Regions from separate parts of the Cellulosimicrobium sp. NPDC030954 genome, predicted to be linked through region 1. Evidence: riboswitches for the same ligand, from Rfam matches in the RefSeq annotation. Region 1 holds a riboswitch; each other region holds the start of a gene.
The links. Region 1 has a riboswitch for thiamine pyrophosphate ahead of ACZ402_RS03640 (FAD-dependent oxidoreductase). Riboswitches for the same ligand answer to the same signal wherever they lie in the genome.
Positions count from the first base shown of each region.

Region 2: linked by a shared signal. The riboswitch ahead of thiD (bifunctional hydroxymethylpyrimidine kinase/phosphomethylpyrimidine kinase) and the one ahead of ACZ402_RS03640 (FAD-dependent oxidoreductase) in region 1 are both predicted to bind thiamine pyrophosphate.
Region 3: linked by a shared signal. The riboswitch ahead of ACZ402_RS12480 (thiamine ABC transporter substrate-binding protein) and the one ahead of ACZ402_RS03640 (FAD-dependent oxidoreductase) in region 1 are both predicted to bind thiamine pyrophosphate.
Region 4: linked by a shared signal. The riboswitch ahead of ACZ402_RS17525 (TenA family protein) and the one ahead of ACZ402_RS03640 (FAD-dependent oxidoreductase) in region 1 are both predicted to bind thiamine pyrophosphate.

Region 1 is NZ_JBVIFN010000001.1:858,059-862,040, forward strand. Features, by position in the region: gene ACZ402_RS03630 (thiazole synthase) at 1-733, opposite strand, end outside; gene thiS (sulfur carrier protein ThiS) at 743-976, opposite strand; gene ACZ402_RS03640 (FAD-dependent oxidoreductase) at 982-2,367, opposite strand; TPP riboswitch at 2,372-2,451, opposite strand; gene thiE (thiamine phosphate synthase) at 2,503-3,228, shown strand; gene guaA (glutamine-hydrolyzing GMP synthase) at 3,272-3,982, shown strand, end outside.
Region 2 is NZ_JBVIFN010000007.1:220,039-224,020, forward strand. Features, by position in the region: gene pheT (phenylalanine--tRNA ligase subunit beta) at 1-449, shown strand, start outside; gene ACZ402_RS15260 (SDR family oxidoreductase) at 446-1,342, shown strand; gene ACZ402_RS15265 (YceI family protein) at 1,586-2,260, shown strand; TPP riboswitch at 2,330-2,424, shown strand; gene thiD (bifunctional hydroxymethylpyrimidine kinase/phosphomethylpyrimidine kinase) at 2,417-3,382, shown strand; gene ACZ402_RS15275 (hypothetical protein) at 3,397-3,669, opposite strand; gene ACZ402_RS15280 (quinone oxidoreductase family protein) at 3,666-3,982, opposite strand, start outside.
Region 3 is NZ_JBVIFN010000005.1:225,886-229,867, forward strand. Features, by position in the region: gene ACZ402_RS12470 (ABC transporter permease) at 1-1,132, opposite strand, end outside; gene ACZ402_RS12475 (ABC transporter ATP-binding protein) at 1,129-2,019, opposite strand; TPP riboswitch at 2,196-2,300, shown strand; gene ACZ402_RS12480 (thiamine ABC transporter substrate-binding protein) at 2,383-3,483, shown strand; gene ACZ402_RS12485 (ABC transporter permease) at 3,563-3,982, shown strand, end outside.
Region 4 is NZ_JBVIFN010000011.1:17,129-21,110, reverse strand. Features, by position in the region: gene ACZ402_RS17550 (NAD(P)/FAD-dependent oxidoreductase) at 1-258, shown strand, start outside; tRNA gene ACZ402_RS17545 (tRNA-Leu) at 402-475, shown strand; gene ACZ402_RS17540 (VOC family protein) at 482-883, opposite strand; gene ACZ402_RS17535 (alpha/beta hydrolase) at 999-1,643, opposite strand; gene ACZ402_RS17530 (VOC family protein) at 1,640-2,566, opposite strand; TPP riboswitch at 2,655-2,779, shown strand; gene ACZ402_RS17525 (TenA family protein) at 2,770-3,522, shown strand; gene ACZ402_RS17520 (helix-turn-helix domain-containing protein) at 3,627-3,982, shown strand, end outside.

The DNA.
Region 1 (3,982 bases):
TGGCGTGCGCCATGCGGACCGGGTCGGCGGCGCGCGTGACGGCGGTCGCGAGCAGGACGCCGTCGCACCCGAGCTCCATCGCCTGCGCGGCGTCCGACGCCGTCCCGATCCCCGCGTCAAGGATCACGGGTACGCGGGCCGCGGTGGCGATCGCCTCGATGTTGCGGGGGTTGAGGATGCCGAGGCCGGTGCCGATCGGCGCGCCGAGAGGCATGACGGCGGCGCACCCGACGTCCTCGAGCCGGCGCGCGAGGATCGGGTCGTCGTTCGTGTAGGGAAGCACGACGAACCCGTCGCGCACGAGCTGCTCGGCCGCCTCGACGAGACCGACGGGGTCGGGCAGGAGCGTGACGTCGTCCGCGATCACCTCGAGCTTGACCCACTCGGTGCCGCACGCCTCGCGCGCGAGGTGCGCGGTGAGCACGGCCTCGCGCACCGAGAAGCACCCGGCGGTGTTGGGCAGCGCGCGGATGCCGAGGCGCGCGAGCAGCGCCCAGATCCCGGCGTCGGGGCTGGCATCGCCGCCCGCGCGCACCGCGACGCGGCGCATCGCGACGGTCGTCAGCGCGGTGCCCGACGCGACGAGCGCGTCCTCGAGCGTGAGCAGGTTCGCCGCCCCGCCCGTCCCCATGACGAGGCGGGAGCCGATCGTCGTGCCGGCGACGACGAGCGGGTCGTCGGCGAGGCCGTCGCCTTCCGCGGCGCGGCGCGGGGTGGTGTCGGTCGTGGTCACGGGTCCTCCTCAGCCGCCCTGGACGGCGGTCACGATCTCGATGCGGTCGCCGGGCGCGACGACGGTCGTCGCCCAGGAGCCGCGCGGCACGACGGCGTCGTCCACGGCGACGGCGACGCCTTGCGGCGTCCCGTCGGCGACGTATGCGGGCACGAGCGCCGCGACGAGCTGCTCGAGGTGCACGGGCGCGTCGAGCGGGTACGGCTCGCCGTTGACGAGCGCGGTCGGAACGGGTGGGGTCACGGGAATCACCTCGGTGTCGTCGTGGAGAAGGCGCCCGCCCGGCCGGTGCCGAACCCGGGATCGTTCCCCAGGTCGGGCGCGCCGTGGGGAGAGAGCCCGGGTTCGGCGAAGCGGTCGGTGCGGGTCGGGGCGAGGGCGACCGCGACGGTGGGCTGGAGTGCGGTGCCGGTGAGGCCGGCGACGACCGCGTCGGCGGTGAGCGGCGCGAGGAGGATGCCGTTGCGCCCGTGTCCGGTCGCGAGGTGCAGGCCGGGGACGGCGGTCGGGCCGACGAGCGGCAGGTTGTCCGGGGTCGCGGGCCGCGCACGCGGGGTCACGTCGACGAGCGCGGCCTCGTCGATCCCGGGCAGGAGGGCGCGCGCGTCGCGCAGCAGGGCGAAGACGCCGCCGGCGGTCGCGCGGCGGTCGTCCGGGTTCTCCTCGGTCGTCGCGCCGACGACGACCTCCCGGTGCCCCGCGCAGCCGTGACCCTGCCCGTCGGGTACGGGGTCGCGCGGCACGACGTACACGGGCCGCCCCTGCACGACCCCGCGCACCACGTGCTCCAGCGCGAGGTCCGGCCCGGCGTCGAGGCGCAGCGTCTGCCCCTTGACCGGTCGCGTCGGTACGACGACGCCTGGCACGTCCGCGAGCAGCGCGCCGGACTCCCAGCCCGCCGCGACGACGACGGCACCGGCCGCGTGGAGCCGGCCCCCGTCGTCGTGCACGCCCACGACGCGCCCGGCCGGGTCGACCGCGAGCCGCGTCGCCGACGCCCGCACGACGACGGCGCGCACCCCGGCACGGCCGTCCCCGCCCGCGGGCGCACCCGCCCCGGAGCCCGCGCCGGGGGCGACGTCGAGCGCGCCGAGCAGCGCCGCGTGCGTCGCGCGGGGGTCGACCGCGTGGTCGGCGGGCGCCCACGCCGCGCCCGCGACCCGGGGGCCGAGGTACGGCTCGCGCCGGCGCGCGTCGGCGACGGTGAGCTCGCGCGAGGCCAGGCCGTGCGCCGCGTGGAGGGCGAGGACGCGGCGGAGCAGCGCGAGGTCGTCGGCGTCGTACGCGAGGGTGAGGGTACCTGCGGTGCGCAGCCCGACGTCGGCCCCCGTCGCGGCGCGCAGGTCGGCGGCGAAGCCGGGCCAGGCTCCGGCGGCCGCGAGGTGCAGGCGCAGCGCGTCGTCCTCGCCGAAGTCGGCCTCCGTGACCGGGGCGAGCATGCCGGCGGCGGCGCGCGTCGCGCCGTCGCCCGGCGACGGGTCCAGCACCGTGACCGTCAGACCGGCGCGCGCGGCGCGCCACGCCACGGCGAGCCCCACGATCCCACCGCCCACGACGACGACGTCGCGCGCGCCGTCGGGCACGGCAGGACCGGCTCCCGGCGGGCGGGGCTCGGGACGGACAGGGGTGTGCATGCGCGCTCCCTTCGCTGGCATGACCCAGATCAGGTTCGACGGTCGGCTCCGACGCCCTCTCAGCCCCGTGCGGGGCTCCCGTGCTGTCGGCCACAGTACCCGCGCGGGGGAGCGGGCGCGGCTAGGCTCCGGCGGGTGAGCACCGAGACCTTCGCCACGCCCGCGCACCCCGTCGTGCCGGCACCGGACGACGCGCGCGCCCGCCTCGCCGACGCGCGCCTCTACCTGTGCACCGACGCGCGCGAGGAGCGCGGCGACCTCGAGGACTTCCTGCGGGCGGCGCTCGCGGGCGGGGTCGACGTGGTCCAGCTGCGCGACAAGACGCTCGACGTGGCGCGCGAGCTCGAGCTCCAGGAGCTCGTCGCGCGGGTCGCGGCGGAGCACGGCGCCCTGTGGGCGGTGAACGACCGGGCCGACGTCGCACGGCTCGCGGGCGCGCCCGTCGTCCACATGGGCCAGGGGGACCTGCCGGTGCCTGCGGTGCGCGCCCTGCTGGGCCCGGACCCCGTGCTCGGCCGGTCCACGCACTCGGCCGAGCAGGCGGCCGCGGCCGAGGCCGACCCGGGCGTCGACTACTTCTGCGTGGGCCCGCTGTGGGCGACGCCCACCAAGCCGGGGCGTGCCGCCGTCGGGCTCGACCTGCTGCGCGCGGTCGCCGCGACGCGGCCGGGCACGCCGTGGTTCGCGATCGGCGGGGTGGACCCGGACCGGCTCGACGCGGTGCTCGACGCCGGGGCGGACCGCGTCGTCGTGGTGCGGGCGATCACGCAGGCGCCGGACCCGGAGCGTGCCGCGCGCGCCCTGCGCGAGCGCGTGGCAGGACGAGCCGCCGCGCGAGCGGGCGAGCGCGCCGGCGCCTGAGACGCGTGACGGTCGCCCGCCGCGCGGCGACTATCCTGGAGCGGTGACGTCACCCGCCACCGCTCCCGACACCCCCACCACCGCCGAGGTCGCCGCGACCCCGCGCCCCGTGCTCGTCGTCGACTTCGGCGCCCAGTACGCGCAGCTCATCGCGCGCCGCGTGCGCGAGGCCAAGGTCTACTCCGAGATCGTGCCGCACACGTTCACGGTCGAGCAGATGCTCGCGAAGGACCCGGTCGCGATCATCCTCTCGGGTGGTCCGTCGTCCGTGTACGCGACCGGCGCCCCGTTCGTCGACCCGGCGCTGTTCGAGGCCGGCGTGCCCGTCATGGGCATCTGCTACGGTTTCCAGGCCATGGCGAAGGCGCTCGGCGGCGAGGTGGCCCAGACGGGCCTGCGCGAGTACGGCGGGACCGAGGTCGAGGTGTGCGCCGCGGGCGTGCTGCTCGACGGCACGCCGGAGAACCAGACCACGTGGATGAGCCACGGCGACGCGGTGCACCGCGCGCCCGAGGGGTTCGAGGTCCTCGCGACGTCGGCCGGCTCGCCCGTCGCGGCGTTCGAGAACACCACGCGCCGCCTCTACGGCGTGCAGTGGCACCCCGAGGTCAAGCACTCCGCGCACGGCCAGACCGTGCTGGAGCACTTCCTGTACGACGGCGCCGGGCTGGCCCCGGACTGGACGCCCGGCAACGTCATCGCGGACCAGGTCGCGGCGATCCGCGCCCAGGTCGGCGACGCGCGCGTCATCTGC
Region 2 (3,982 bases), on a different contig from region 1:
GCCTGGAGCTCGCGGACGGGACCGTGGTCGGGCACGCGGGCGAGCTGCACCCCAAGGTGCTGGAGAACCTCGGCCTGCCCGCGCGCACGGTGGCGTTCGAGGTCGACCTGTCCGCGGTCGTCGCCGCCTCGTCGGACGAGCCCGTGCAGGCGACGCCCGTCTCGGGCTTCCCGGCCGCCAAGGAGGACCTCGCGTTCGTGGTGGACGCCGGCGTGACCGCGCAGGCGCTGCGCGACGCGATCGTCGACGGTGCCGGGGAGCTGGTCGAGGACGTCGCGCTGTTCGACGTCTTCACCGGCGAGCAGGTCGGCGCCGGGCGCAAGTCGCTGGCGTTCTCGCTGCGACTGCGCGCCGCCGACCGCACGCTGACGGCGGACGACGTCGCGCGCGTCCGCGAGGGTGCCGTGACGGCCGCGCGCGAGCGCGTGGGCGCGGAGCTGCGGGCGTGAGCGCGGGCGCGGCCGGCCCGGTGGGTGCGGCGGGTACCGTCGCGCCCGCCCGGACGGCGCTCGTCACCGGCGCGTCGCGCGGCATCGGCCGCGCGATCGCCGTCGGCCTCGCCGCGGCCGGTCTCGACGTCGCGCTCCTCGCGCGCGACGCCGCCCGGCTCGCGGGCGTGGCCGACGAGATCGGCGCCCTGACCGTCAGCGGTGCGGGGCGCGCGGTCGTGGTCACGGCCGACGTCACGGACGCCGCCGCGGTCACGGCCGCCGTCGGCGCCGCGCAGGACGCGCTGGGGAGCGTCGACCTGCTCGTCAACAACGCGGGGCGCGTCGACGCCGAGGTGCCGCTCTGGGAGGCGGACCCCGACGAGTGGTGGGCGATCGTCGAGACCAACGTGCGCGGGCCGTTCCTCCTCGCGCACGCCGTCGTCCCCGGCATGCTCGCGCGCGGCGGGGGACGCGTCGTCGACCTCAACAGCGGCGCGGGCTCGCACGACATGGACGGCGCGAGCGCGTACAACGCGAGCAAGACGGCGCTCCTGCGGCTCGGTGCGAACCTGCACCGCTCCGGGTTCGCGCGCGGGCTGCGGACCTTCGAGGTCGCGCCCGGCGTCGTCCAGACCGACATGACGGCGTCGATGGTCATGCACGAGGGTCGCACCGAGTGGACCCCGGTGGAGCGCACGGTCGAGATGGTCGTCGCGATCGCGCGCGGCGAGCTCGACGCGTTCTCGGGAGCGTTCGTGCGCGTGACGCACGACTCCCCGGAGTCGTTGCGCGCCGCGGCCGAGGAGGCCCTCGGCCGCGGGGACGTCCTGCCCGGCCCCGACGCGCGGCGCCTGCGCGTCACGCGCTGGGGCGCGGACGACCCGATGCCGGGAGAGCTCCCGGCCCGCTGACCTCCCACCGGCACGGACGCGACGACCCGCCGCGTCACGGACCCGTCGCACGCCCGACCCGCAGCGCCGCCCGACCCCTCCGGCCGGGCGGCGCTCGTGCGTCCGCGGGTGGCGCGTGCGAGGGGGAGATCACCCGCCATCTGGTTGAAGTTTCACGCACCCATCGGGGATGCTGTGCTGGACACCTGACCAAGTACCGGGCGGACACCGACGTCGCGGCTCGACGACGCCTGGGAGCGACGTATGACGACGGCCCGCCCTGTCCGGCAGTGGAACGGCCTCACCGTTCCCGAGGCCGGCACCTACGCGCTGGACGAGGCGCACAAGCGCATCGGGTTCACCGGGATGCACATGATGGTGTCGCCCGTCCGGGGCGAGTTCACCCGGGCGCGCGCGACCGTCCTGGTCGGCGAGGACCCGCTCGCCTCGGCGGTCTCCGCGACGATCGAGACCGCGAGCCTCACGACGCACCACGAGGAGCGCGACGCGCACCTGCGCAGCCCCGACTTCCTCGACGTCGACGCCTACCCGACGATCGAGTTCCGTAGCACCTCGGTCTGCTGGCAGGGCGAGCAGCAGGACCAGATCCTCGCGTGGGCGCGTCTGCGGAACCGCTCGCCCGAGCGCGCCGAGCTCGCGCCCGAGCGGGTGCAACCCCGGACGGCGCAGGCCGGGCGGTTCCTCGTCGAGGGGCTGCTCACGGTCCGGGGCGTCACGCACCGGACCGTGCTGTCGATGCAGTACGGGGGCGCGCGCCGCGACCCCTACGGCCGCGACATCTTCGGCTTCCACGCCGCGGCCGAGATCGACCGCGAGAGCTTCGGCCTGGTCTGGAACGTGCTGCTCGAGACCGGCGGGTTCCTCGTCGGCAAGAAGATCGGCCTCGAGATCGCGGGGGAGGCGATCCACCAGGCCTGACGCGGTGCGTCGCGTCCGCCGGTCCCCGTGAGACCGGGGGAGGTCGTCCGGCGCGCGGGACGTAGCATGGCGAGCGACACGGGGTGCCCCGACGCGGGGCTGAGATGAGACCCGTCGAACCTGCTCTGGCTCGTACCAGCGAAGGGATGTCCGGCGATGACGCTCGCCCTGCCCCAGCACGACCCCGCACCCCGGCGCGACAGCGCCCGTCGGCCCGCGGGCGGCCGCTCACCCGGCCCGGACGGCGGCCCTGGCGCGCGGCCCTCGCGTCCGCGCGTCCTGTCGATCGCGGGGACCGACCCGACCGGGGGCGCGGGCATCCAGGCGGACCTCAAGTCCTTCGCCGCGCACGGCGCGTACGGCATGGCCGTGACGACGGCGCTCGTCGCGCAGAACACGCACGGCGTCCGCTCCGTGCACGTCCCCGGGCCCGCCTTCCTGCGCGAGCAGCTCGACGCCGTGTCCGACGACGTCGAGATCGACGCCGTGAAGATCGGCATGGTGGCCGACGAGGCCAACGCCCGCGAGATCGGGGCGTGGCTCGACGTGCTCGCGGCCGCGCGGACCGACGCCGGGCTCCAGCGACCCTGGGTCGTCCTCGACCCCGTCATGGTCGCCACGTCGGGGCACCGGCTGCTCGACGCGGGCGCGGAGCAGGCGGTGCGCGACCTCGCGGCCCGGGCCGACGTCGTCACCCCCAACCTGCCCGAGCTGGCCGTCCTCGCGGGCCGCGACGTCGCCACGACCTGGGACGACGCGCTGGCCCAGGCCGCGTCGTACGCGGCGACGAGCGGCGCCGTCGTGCTGCTCAAGGGCGGGCACCTCACCGGCGAGACGTCGCCGGACGCCCTCGTCGTGCCGGCCGCGGTCCCCGGTGCCTCACCCGCGGTCACCACGTTCGACGCGCCCCGCGTCGACACCCCGCACACCCACGGCACGGGGTGCTCGCTCTCCGCGGCGCTCGCGGCCCTGCGCCCGCAGCGCGAGGGCTGGGCGGCGGCCGCGCGCGACGCGAAGGAGTGGCTCACCGGCGCGCTGCGGTCGGGTGCCGCGCTGCAGGTCGGGACGGGCCGGGGCCCGGTCGACCACCTGCACGCCACGTCGCCCGTCGCGCCCGGCTGACCGCGCGGAACGGGTCAGGCGCTCGTCGTCGGCTGCGCGACGGCGCAGTCGTAGCCGGGCGGCCACCAGCGCCAGGTCGCCACGACGTCCTGCGCCGCGACGCCCGCGGGGCGGTCGGCGACGCACGCGTCCGCCTGCTGGCGCAGCCCGACCGTCACCCAGTACACGGCGAGCGCCGCGGCGAGCAGGACGGCGAGGACCGTCACGGCGGGGCGCAGGGCAGGGGAGGGCCCGCCGTCGGACCCGTCCTCCTCGCCAGGCCGCGCGGGCACCCAGTCCCAGCTCACGCGGTGCCCGAGCTCGTGGCCTGCGCCGCTGCGTCGGGGACGAGCAGGACCTTGCCCGTGGTCGCGCGGCCCTCCAGCGCCCGGTGGGCGTCGGCGGCGTCGGCGAGCGGGAACGTGGCGCCGACGCGCACGTGCAGCGTCCCGCCCGCGACCGCGCCGAGGACCTCCGTCGCGCGCTCGACGAGCTCCGCGCGCGTCGCCGTGTGGTCGGCGAGCTTGGGCCGCGTGAGGAAGAGCGACCCGCCTGCGTTGAGCCGCTGCGGGTCGAACGGCGGGACCTGCCCGGACGAGCCGCCGTACAGCACGAGCGTGC
Region 3 (3,982 bases), on a different contig from region 1:
CGACGGACACCACGACCCCGACGACGAGCGGGACCACGATCCCGGCGGTCGTCACGGGCAGCGACCCGGCCAGCTCCATGCCCACCGCGCCGAGCCCGCTCCGCGCGAGCTCGGCGAGCCCGAACCCGGCCGCGACGCCCAGCACCGCGCCGACGACCCCGACGACGGCGGCCTGTCCCAGCACCGAGGCGAACACCTGCGCGGGCGACACCCCGACGGCGCGCAGGAGCGCGAGCTCCCGCGTGCGGCGGCGCACGTGCATCGCGAACGTGTTGGTGATGATGAACGTACCGACGAACAGCGCGAGCCCGGCGAACACGAGCAGGAACGTCGAGACGAAGCCGAGCTGGTCGGCGATGGCGCTGCTCGTCTCGTCGCGCAGCTCCGCGCCCGTCACGGCCTCGGCGTCGCCGGGGAGCGCCGCCGCGACGGCGTCGCGCAGCGTCTCGGGCGAGACGCCGTCGGCGGCGTACAGGGCGATCGACGGCACCATGCCGTCCGGCGCGTACGTCATCGCGGCGGTCGTCGTGTCGAGCAGGACGATCGTCGCACCCGCCATGGGCGCGGACAGCGAGAGCTCGCCGACCACGCGCACGGGCCGCACCGCGTCGCCGAGCACGACGTCGGTCGTGTCGCCCACGGCGAGCCCCGACGCCTCGAGCGTCGCGGACTCGAGCGCGACCTCGGCGCCGTCCTCCGGCGCGCGGCCGTCGACCACGCGCGGCCCGGGGTCGCGCGGGTCGTACCCGATCGCCATGCTCGGCGCCTGGGTGCTCAGCACCGCGGTGCCGTCGGCGCCCACCAGGACGGCGGGGCCGCTCACCTCCGCGAGCGCGAGGTCGACGTCGTCCCGCGCGTCGAGCGTGCCGGCCAGGTCCGCCGGGACGAGGCTCCGTGCGCCGCCGAGCTGCGCGGACGACGACTCGAGCGCGGACCCGGCGGTGGTGGCGCCGCGCACGTACGCGTCCGCCTGGATCGACGACGCGACGATGCCGTCGAACGTCGAGGCGAGCATCGCACGGAGCGCGAACGTGCCGGTGACGAACGCGACGCCGATCGTCACCGCGAGCACGGACAGCACGAGCTGTGCGCCGTGCGCGCGCACGCCGCGCAGCGCGATCCGGCCCATCATCGGACGGCCGCCGGTTCGTGGGTGACCGGTGCGGCGTGCGCGCCCGCCGACGCCGCCGGCGTGAGGGCGCCGAGCGTGTCGAGGACGGCCTGCGGCGTCGGGTCGCGCAGCTCGGTCACGAGGCGCCCGTCCGCGAGGAACAGCACGCGGTGCGCGTACGACGCCGCCGTCGGGTCGTGCGTGACCATGGCGACGGACTGGCCGAGGTCGTCCACCGAGGCGCGCAGGAAGCCGAGCACCTCCGCGGCGGCGCGCGAGTCGAGGTTGCCGGTCGGCTCGTCCGCGAACACGACCGCCGGCCGGGACACGAGCGCCCGCGCGCACGCGACGCGCTGCTGCTGCCCGCCCGAGAGCTCCGCCGGGCGGTGCCCGAGCCGCGGGCGCAGGCCGACGGCGTCGACGACGCGGTCGAACCACGCCCGGTCCACGGGCCGGCGCGCGACGGCGAGCGGGAGCACGATGTTCTCCTCCGCCGTGAGCGTCGGCACGAGGTTGAACGACTGGAAGACGAACCCGATGCGCGTGCGTCGCAGCCGCGTCAGCCGTCGCTCGCTCATCGCCGAGACCGTCTCGCCGTCCACGACGACGGTCCCCGCCGTGGGGGAGTCCAGCCCGGCGAGGCAGTGCATGAGGGTCGACTTGCCCGACCCGGACGGGCCCATGATCGCCGTGAGGCGTCCGCGTTCGAGGTCGACGTCGACGCCGTCCAGGGCGCGGACCGCGGCCTCGCCGCGCCCGTAGGTCTTCACGAGCCCCCGTGCGGTGGCGATCACGGGCCGCTCCGGCGTGGTCCCGGCGGCTCCCGCGGCGTTCTCGGCGTTCTCGGCGTTCTCGGTGGACGTCGCGACGGTCGTCGTCGCACCCGTCATCCCAGGTCTGCTGCTCATCGGTCCTTCCCCTCCTGCGTCGTCGGCCGGGGGCCCCGGTCCGGTCGTCTCGACCCTCCCGCGGGGGTGCGCCCCCGGGCATCGGGGACCGGCCCGGACCCCTCCCTGGTCGGTGCGGCGCCGCTCTCAGGGTTCTCTCAGGGGGATTCCCCAGGGGCGGCCCGGTGTAGGCTCGACGTGAACGACAGGGGAGCTCCTGGAGGAGCTGAGAGTGCGGACCACCGCAGACCCTCGAACCTGATCCGGTTAGCACCGGTGGAGGAAGTCGGGAATCTCGATCACCTGCTCGTGCGGTCTCCCGCGCTCGCCGGAGCACGGGTCGCACGGGTCGGTGGACCCCTCCTGAACGTCCTGGGAGGACACATGCAGCGCACGACCGCCCGCACCCGCCGGAGCACCCTCGTCACGGGCGCGGGCACGACCCTCGCCCTCCTCGCGCTCGCCGCGTGCGGCAGCGGCGACGACGCGACGTCAGGCTCGGGAGGCGACGACGCGTCGTCGGGCGCCGGGGGCACGGTCACCCTGGTCACCCACGACTCCTTCGCCGTGAGCGACGAGGTGCTCGCCGCGTTCGAGGAGGAGAGCGGGCTCACCGTGGAGCAGGTCGCGCCGGGCGACGGCGGCGCGCTCGTCAACCAGCTGATCCTCACCAAGGACTCGCCGCTGGGCGACGTCGTGTTCGGGATCGACAACACGTTCGCCTCGCGCGCGATCGACGAGGGCGTGCTCGCGCCCTACACGCCGGACGGACTGTCCGACTCCGCGGCGCAGTACGCGGTGGGGGACGGGGGAGAGCTGACGCCCGTCGACCTCGGCGACGTCTGCGTCAACGTCGACCACACCTGGTTCGCCGACGCGGGCATCCCCGAGCCGGTGTCGCTCGAGGACCTCGCGAAGCCGGAGTACGAGGACCTCCTCGTCGTGACCAACCCGGCGACGTCGTCGCCCGGCCTCGCGTTCCTCCTCGCGACCGTCGGCGCGTTCGGCGAGGACGGCTGGGAGGACTACTGGGCCGACCTGCGCGCCAACGGCGTGAAGGTCGTCGACGGCTGGTCCGACGCGTACTACGTCGACTTCTCCGGCTCCGAGGGCGCCGGGCCGCGCCCGCTCGTGCTGTCGTACTCGACGTCGCCCGCGTTCACGCTCACCGAGGACGGCTCCGAGTCGACCACGGGTGCGCTGCTCGACACGTGCTTCCGCCAGGTCGAGTACGCGGGCGTGCTCGCGAACGCGAAGAACCCCGAGGGCGCGCAGCAGCTCGTGGACTTCCTCGTGAGCGAGGCGTTCCAGGCCGACGTGCCCGGCCAGATGTACATGTACCCCGCCGACGACTCCGTCGCGCTCCCCGACGGCTGGGCCGAGTTCGCCCCGCTCGCCGACGAGCCCTTCGAGGTCGCGCCCGCCGACATCTCGGCGCACCGTGACGAGTGGATCAAGGCATGGACGGCCACGGTCGTCGACTGACCCGCGTCTCCGGTCCGCCGGCGGGCATGACCAGGGCTTTACCTCGCGAGGTAGAGCCCTGGTCCGCCGAGGTAGAGCCGTGGTGAGGGGCCGCGCGGTCCGGCGGGGCAGCGTCGGGCGCGGGGTGCTGTGGGGGATCGCGGCGGCGGTGCCGCTGCTGTTCCTCGGGGTGTTCTTCGCGTGGCCGGTCGTCACGCTCGTGGCGCGCGGGTTCGTCGGGGACGACGGCGGGCTCGACCTGTCGGGGTTCGCGGAGGTCTTCTCCCAGCCGCGGACGTGGCGGATCCTCGGGCTGACGCTGTGGCAGGCCGTGCTCGGCACGGCGTTCTCCGTGCTGCTCGGCGTGCCCGGGGCGTACGTGCTGTACCGGTGCCGGTTCCCCGGGCGACGGGTCGTGCGCGCGCTCGTCACGGTGCCGTTCGTGCTGCCGACCGTCGTCGTGGGCGTCGCGTTCCGGTCGCTGCTCGTGCAGGGCGGCCCGCTCGGGTTCCTGCGGCTC
Region 4 (3,982 bases), on a different contig from region 1:
CACGTCATGGCGATGCCGACGGGCAACCGCAAGATCCGCATCTTCATCGGCTGGATCGGGCAGTTCCTCCTGGGTCGCGAGCTCGTGTCGCTGGGCTCCCTGCACGACCCGCGCGCGGAGTTCCGCGCCGCGTCGGTGCCGCCCAAGAAGGACGGCGAGCCGGTCAAGCAGACCGCGCAGGGCTCGGCGGCCGCGGCGGAGTCCGGCACGGGCACCGTCGACGCCGACGAGAAGGTCCCGGCCGCCAAGGCGTCCTGACCCCCTGCCGGGCACGGCCCGGCACCCTGCCCGACGCCGAGGGGCGAGCCGCACGAGCGGCTCGCCCCTCGGCGCGTCCCGGGCGGAGCGTCGACCGGCCCGACCGGCCCGGCCGCACCGCGGTCGCGGTAGATTCGGGCCGCGCCCCCATGGCCCAACTGGCAGAGGCGGCCGGCTTAAACCCGGCGTGTTCCGGGTTCGAGTCCCGGTGGGGGCACCGACGTCACGAGAGCCCGGTCGGGCCCTCGGGCTCGGGCGGCGGCGCGGCCTCCTGGCCGAGGACCACGACGGTGCCGTCCGGGTCCTGGACGCGCGCGACGCGCTCGCCCCACGGCTGGTCGGTAGGCGGCTGGAGCACCGGCACTCCGGCCGCGGCGAGGTGCTCGACGGCCCGGTCGCAGTCGTCGACGTACACCCACAGCGCGGTGCGCGCGACGCCGGCGGGCATCGTGCCGTCGTCGAGCCCGATCCCGAGCGGCGAGCCGCCGACGTGCACGCTCACGTACACGGGCGGGCCCTCGTCGGGGAACGCGTACTCGACGGTCCCGCGCAGCAGGTCGCGGTAGAAGACGAGCGACCGCTCCACGTCGGCCACGGAGAGGATCGGGAAGAGGCTGCGGAACATCGGCCTGGCTCCTCGGTGCGCACGGCTGGGTGCTCCCATCGTGCGCGCCCGGCGCCGGGCCCCCGCCCCGGACCTGTTCCGCCCCGCCGTCGGGGTCGGCCGCCCGCGCCTGCGGTCAGGCGGCGGTCCGCCCCAGGGCGTCGTCGAGGAACGCCCGGACCTCGGCGAGCTCGCGCGCGTCGATGCCGTGCGCGAGGCCGGGGTAGACGCGCTCGACGAGCGTCGAGCGGCCGGGCAGCCACGCGGCCGTCCGCTCGATCGCGTGCGGCGCGATGACGCGGTCCTCGGCACCGCGGCCCCAGAACACGGGCGGCCGGGACGCGGCGAGCGCGGCGTCGGCGGGCTGCTCCGCGCCTTGGACGAACCCGCCGAGGACGACGGTCGCCGCCACACGCTCGGGGCGCGTGCGCAGGAGCTGCGTCGCCATGAGCCCGCCCTGGGAGAACCCGACGGGGACGACCTGCCGCTCGGGCCCGAGCTCGGCGTCGACCCAGGCCCAGGCGGCCTCGGTCGCGCGCGCCACGGGCTCCGGGTCGGGGTCGCCCGGCGTGACGATCGGGAACCAGGCGAAGCCGCCGTGGGGGAGGGGGAGCGGGGCGCGCAGCGAGACCCAGGGCGCGCCCAGGTGCGGGCCCAGGCCCGCGAGGTCGTGCTCGTGCGAGCCGAACCCGTGCAGCAGCACGACGACGGGCCCCGCGGTGGTCGGGTCCGCCGGGTCCGCGTCGGACCGGACCGCGACGAGGGTGGACGGGGCGCTCATCGCGCGAGCAGCTCGTCGGTCGTCGTGCCGGGCACGGCCAGCGTGACGCGCGTGCCCCACGGGTCGTGCACGACGACGGAGCGGCCGTCGTCGGCGTGCTGCAGGCCGCGGGCCCGCAGGCGGGCGACGAGCGCGTCGAGGTCGTCGCGGCCGGGGACGGTGACCGCGACGTCGCCGAGCCCGAGGCTCGCGGCGCGCGGGCCGGCGCCGGCGCTGTTCCAGACGTTCATCGCGACGTGGTGGTGGTACCCGCCGGCGGACGCGAACAGGGCGCCGCTGTACTCGGTGACCGTGGCCTCGAACCCGACGGCGTCGACGTAGAAGTCGTGGGCGGTCGCGATGTCGCCGACCTGGAGGTGGACGTGCCCCACGCGACCGGCGAGCGCGGGCCCGGCGTCGAACGTCTCCTGGTCGAGGTGCGTGCGCAGGTACGCGTTCGGGTCCAGGTACTCGGTCGCCATGACGATCTGGCCGCGCTCGCGGACCCACGTCTCGCGGGGGCGGTCGGTGTACAGCTCGACCCCGTTCCCCTCGGGGTCGGTGAAGTAGAACGCCTCGCTGACGAGGTGGTCGCTCGACCCGACGAACGCCCCGCGACGGTCCTGCGCGGCCCGGTAGACGGTCGCGGCGAGGCTCGCCGCGTCGTCGAACAGGAACGCGGTGTGGAACAGGCCGGCCTGACGCCGGTCGACGGCGGGCAGGCCGGGCGTGTGCACGAGCCGCAGCATGGGCGTCGTGCCGCGGCCGAGGACGCGGTGCACCTCGGTGCCGCGCGAGCGCTCCTCGAGCGGGGCCAGCGCGAACGCGCCCGTGTAGTAGGACGTCATCTGCTCGAGGTCGCCGACGCGCAGCGTGACGGCGTCCATGCTCGTGGACGGGGACAGGAGGCGGTCGGTCGCCGCGCCCGGGGTGCTCGTGGTCATGTCTGCTCCAACTTGTTGTTGCTACAACTATATTCCACACGTCGCCGGACGCTCCCGGCGCGGGCCGCGCTTCCTTGCTAGGGTCGCGGCGAACCACGCGGGGCGTCCCGCCCGGGCAGCCGGGCCGAGGGACTGAGACGAGCGGTACGGCCGCCCGGACCCGTCGAACCTGATCTCGCTAGCACGAGCGGAGGAACGTGGGCATGACGACGCCTGCTGCCATCACCCTGAACCCTGTCCTCGCGGACGACCCGACCGCACTCGTCCGGCCGGGGGAGACCGGCTTCACGGTCGACCTCGCGCGCCGGTACGCGCACCTCTTCGACGAGTTCTACGACCACCCGTTCCTCGCCGGGCTGCGCGACGGGTCGGTCGAGCCGGCCGCGGTGCGGCACTACGTCGGCCAGGACCACCAGTACCTCACGGCGTACCTGCGCTGCTACGGGCTCGGCATGGCGCTCGCGCCGGACCGTGACTGGGCCGCGTACTTCCACGAGAAGGCCGGGTTCCTGCTCGACGACGAGTCGCACGCGCACCACGCGATGTGCGACTTCCTCGGCGTGACGTACGAGGAGGCGCAGACGAACCGCCTCGCCCCGAGCGCGCAGGCGTACGTCGACCACATGCTCGCCGCGGGCCGCGACTCCCTCGGCGTGCTGCTCGCCGCGCTCCTGCCGTGCCCGTGGACCTACATCTGGTCGGCGCGGCGGTTCTGGCTCGCCGAGCGCGAGACGACGCCCGGCGCGATCGCGGACGACCACCCGCTCGCGGGCTGGTGGGAGTTCTACGCCGCCGAGCGCACCGAGGGGGTCCTGGCCGACCTGCGCGAGCGTCTCGACGCGCTCGCCGCCGACGCGGGCGAGGCGGAGCGCGCCCGCATGGAGCGCGCGTTCGAGCTGAGCTGCCGGCACGAGATCCGGTTCTGGCAGATGGCGTGGTCGCTCGAGCGCTGGTGACGTCCCTCCCGGACCGGTGAGGCCCGACGTCGGGCCTTACGCCAGCAGCAGATCCTCGCCCGGGTGCCTCGGCACCCGGGCGAGGGCGCGGGTAGCGTGACCGCATGGACACGACGAGCGCGGTGCCGGGCCCGGTGCCGATCGCAGTGCCGAGACCGGCGCCGGACCCGGTGCCGAGAGCGGTGCCGGACGCAGTGCCGGACGCGGTGCCGGACGCGGTCCCGGCGAGCCCCCGGTCCCGGAAGGGCGGGCGGCCGGAGCCGCTCCTGCGGCACGTCATCGGCGGGATCCTCCGGCGGGCCCGGCTCGGGCAGGGGCGGACGCTCGTGGACGTCGCGGCTGCCGCACGGGTCTCGACCGCCTACCTGTCCGAGGTGGAGCGCGGCCGCAAGGAGGCGTCGTCCGAGGTCCTGGCCGCCGTCTGCGGCGCCCTCGGCCTGCGCCTCGTGGACCTCGTGGC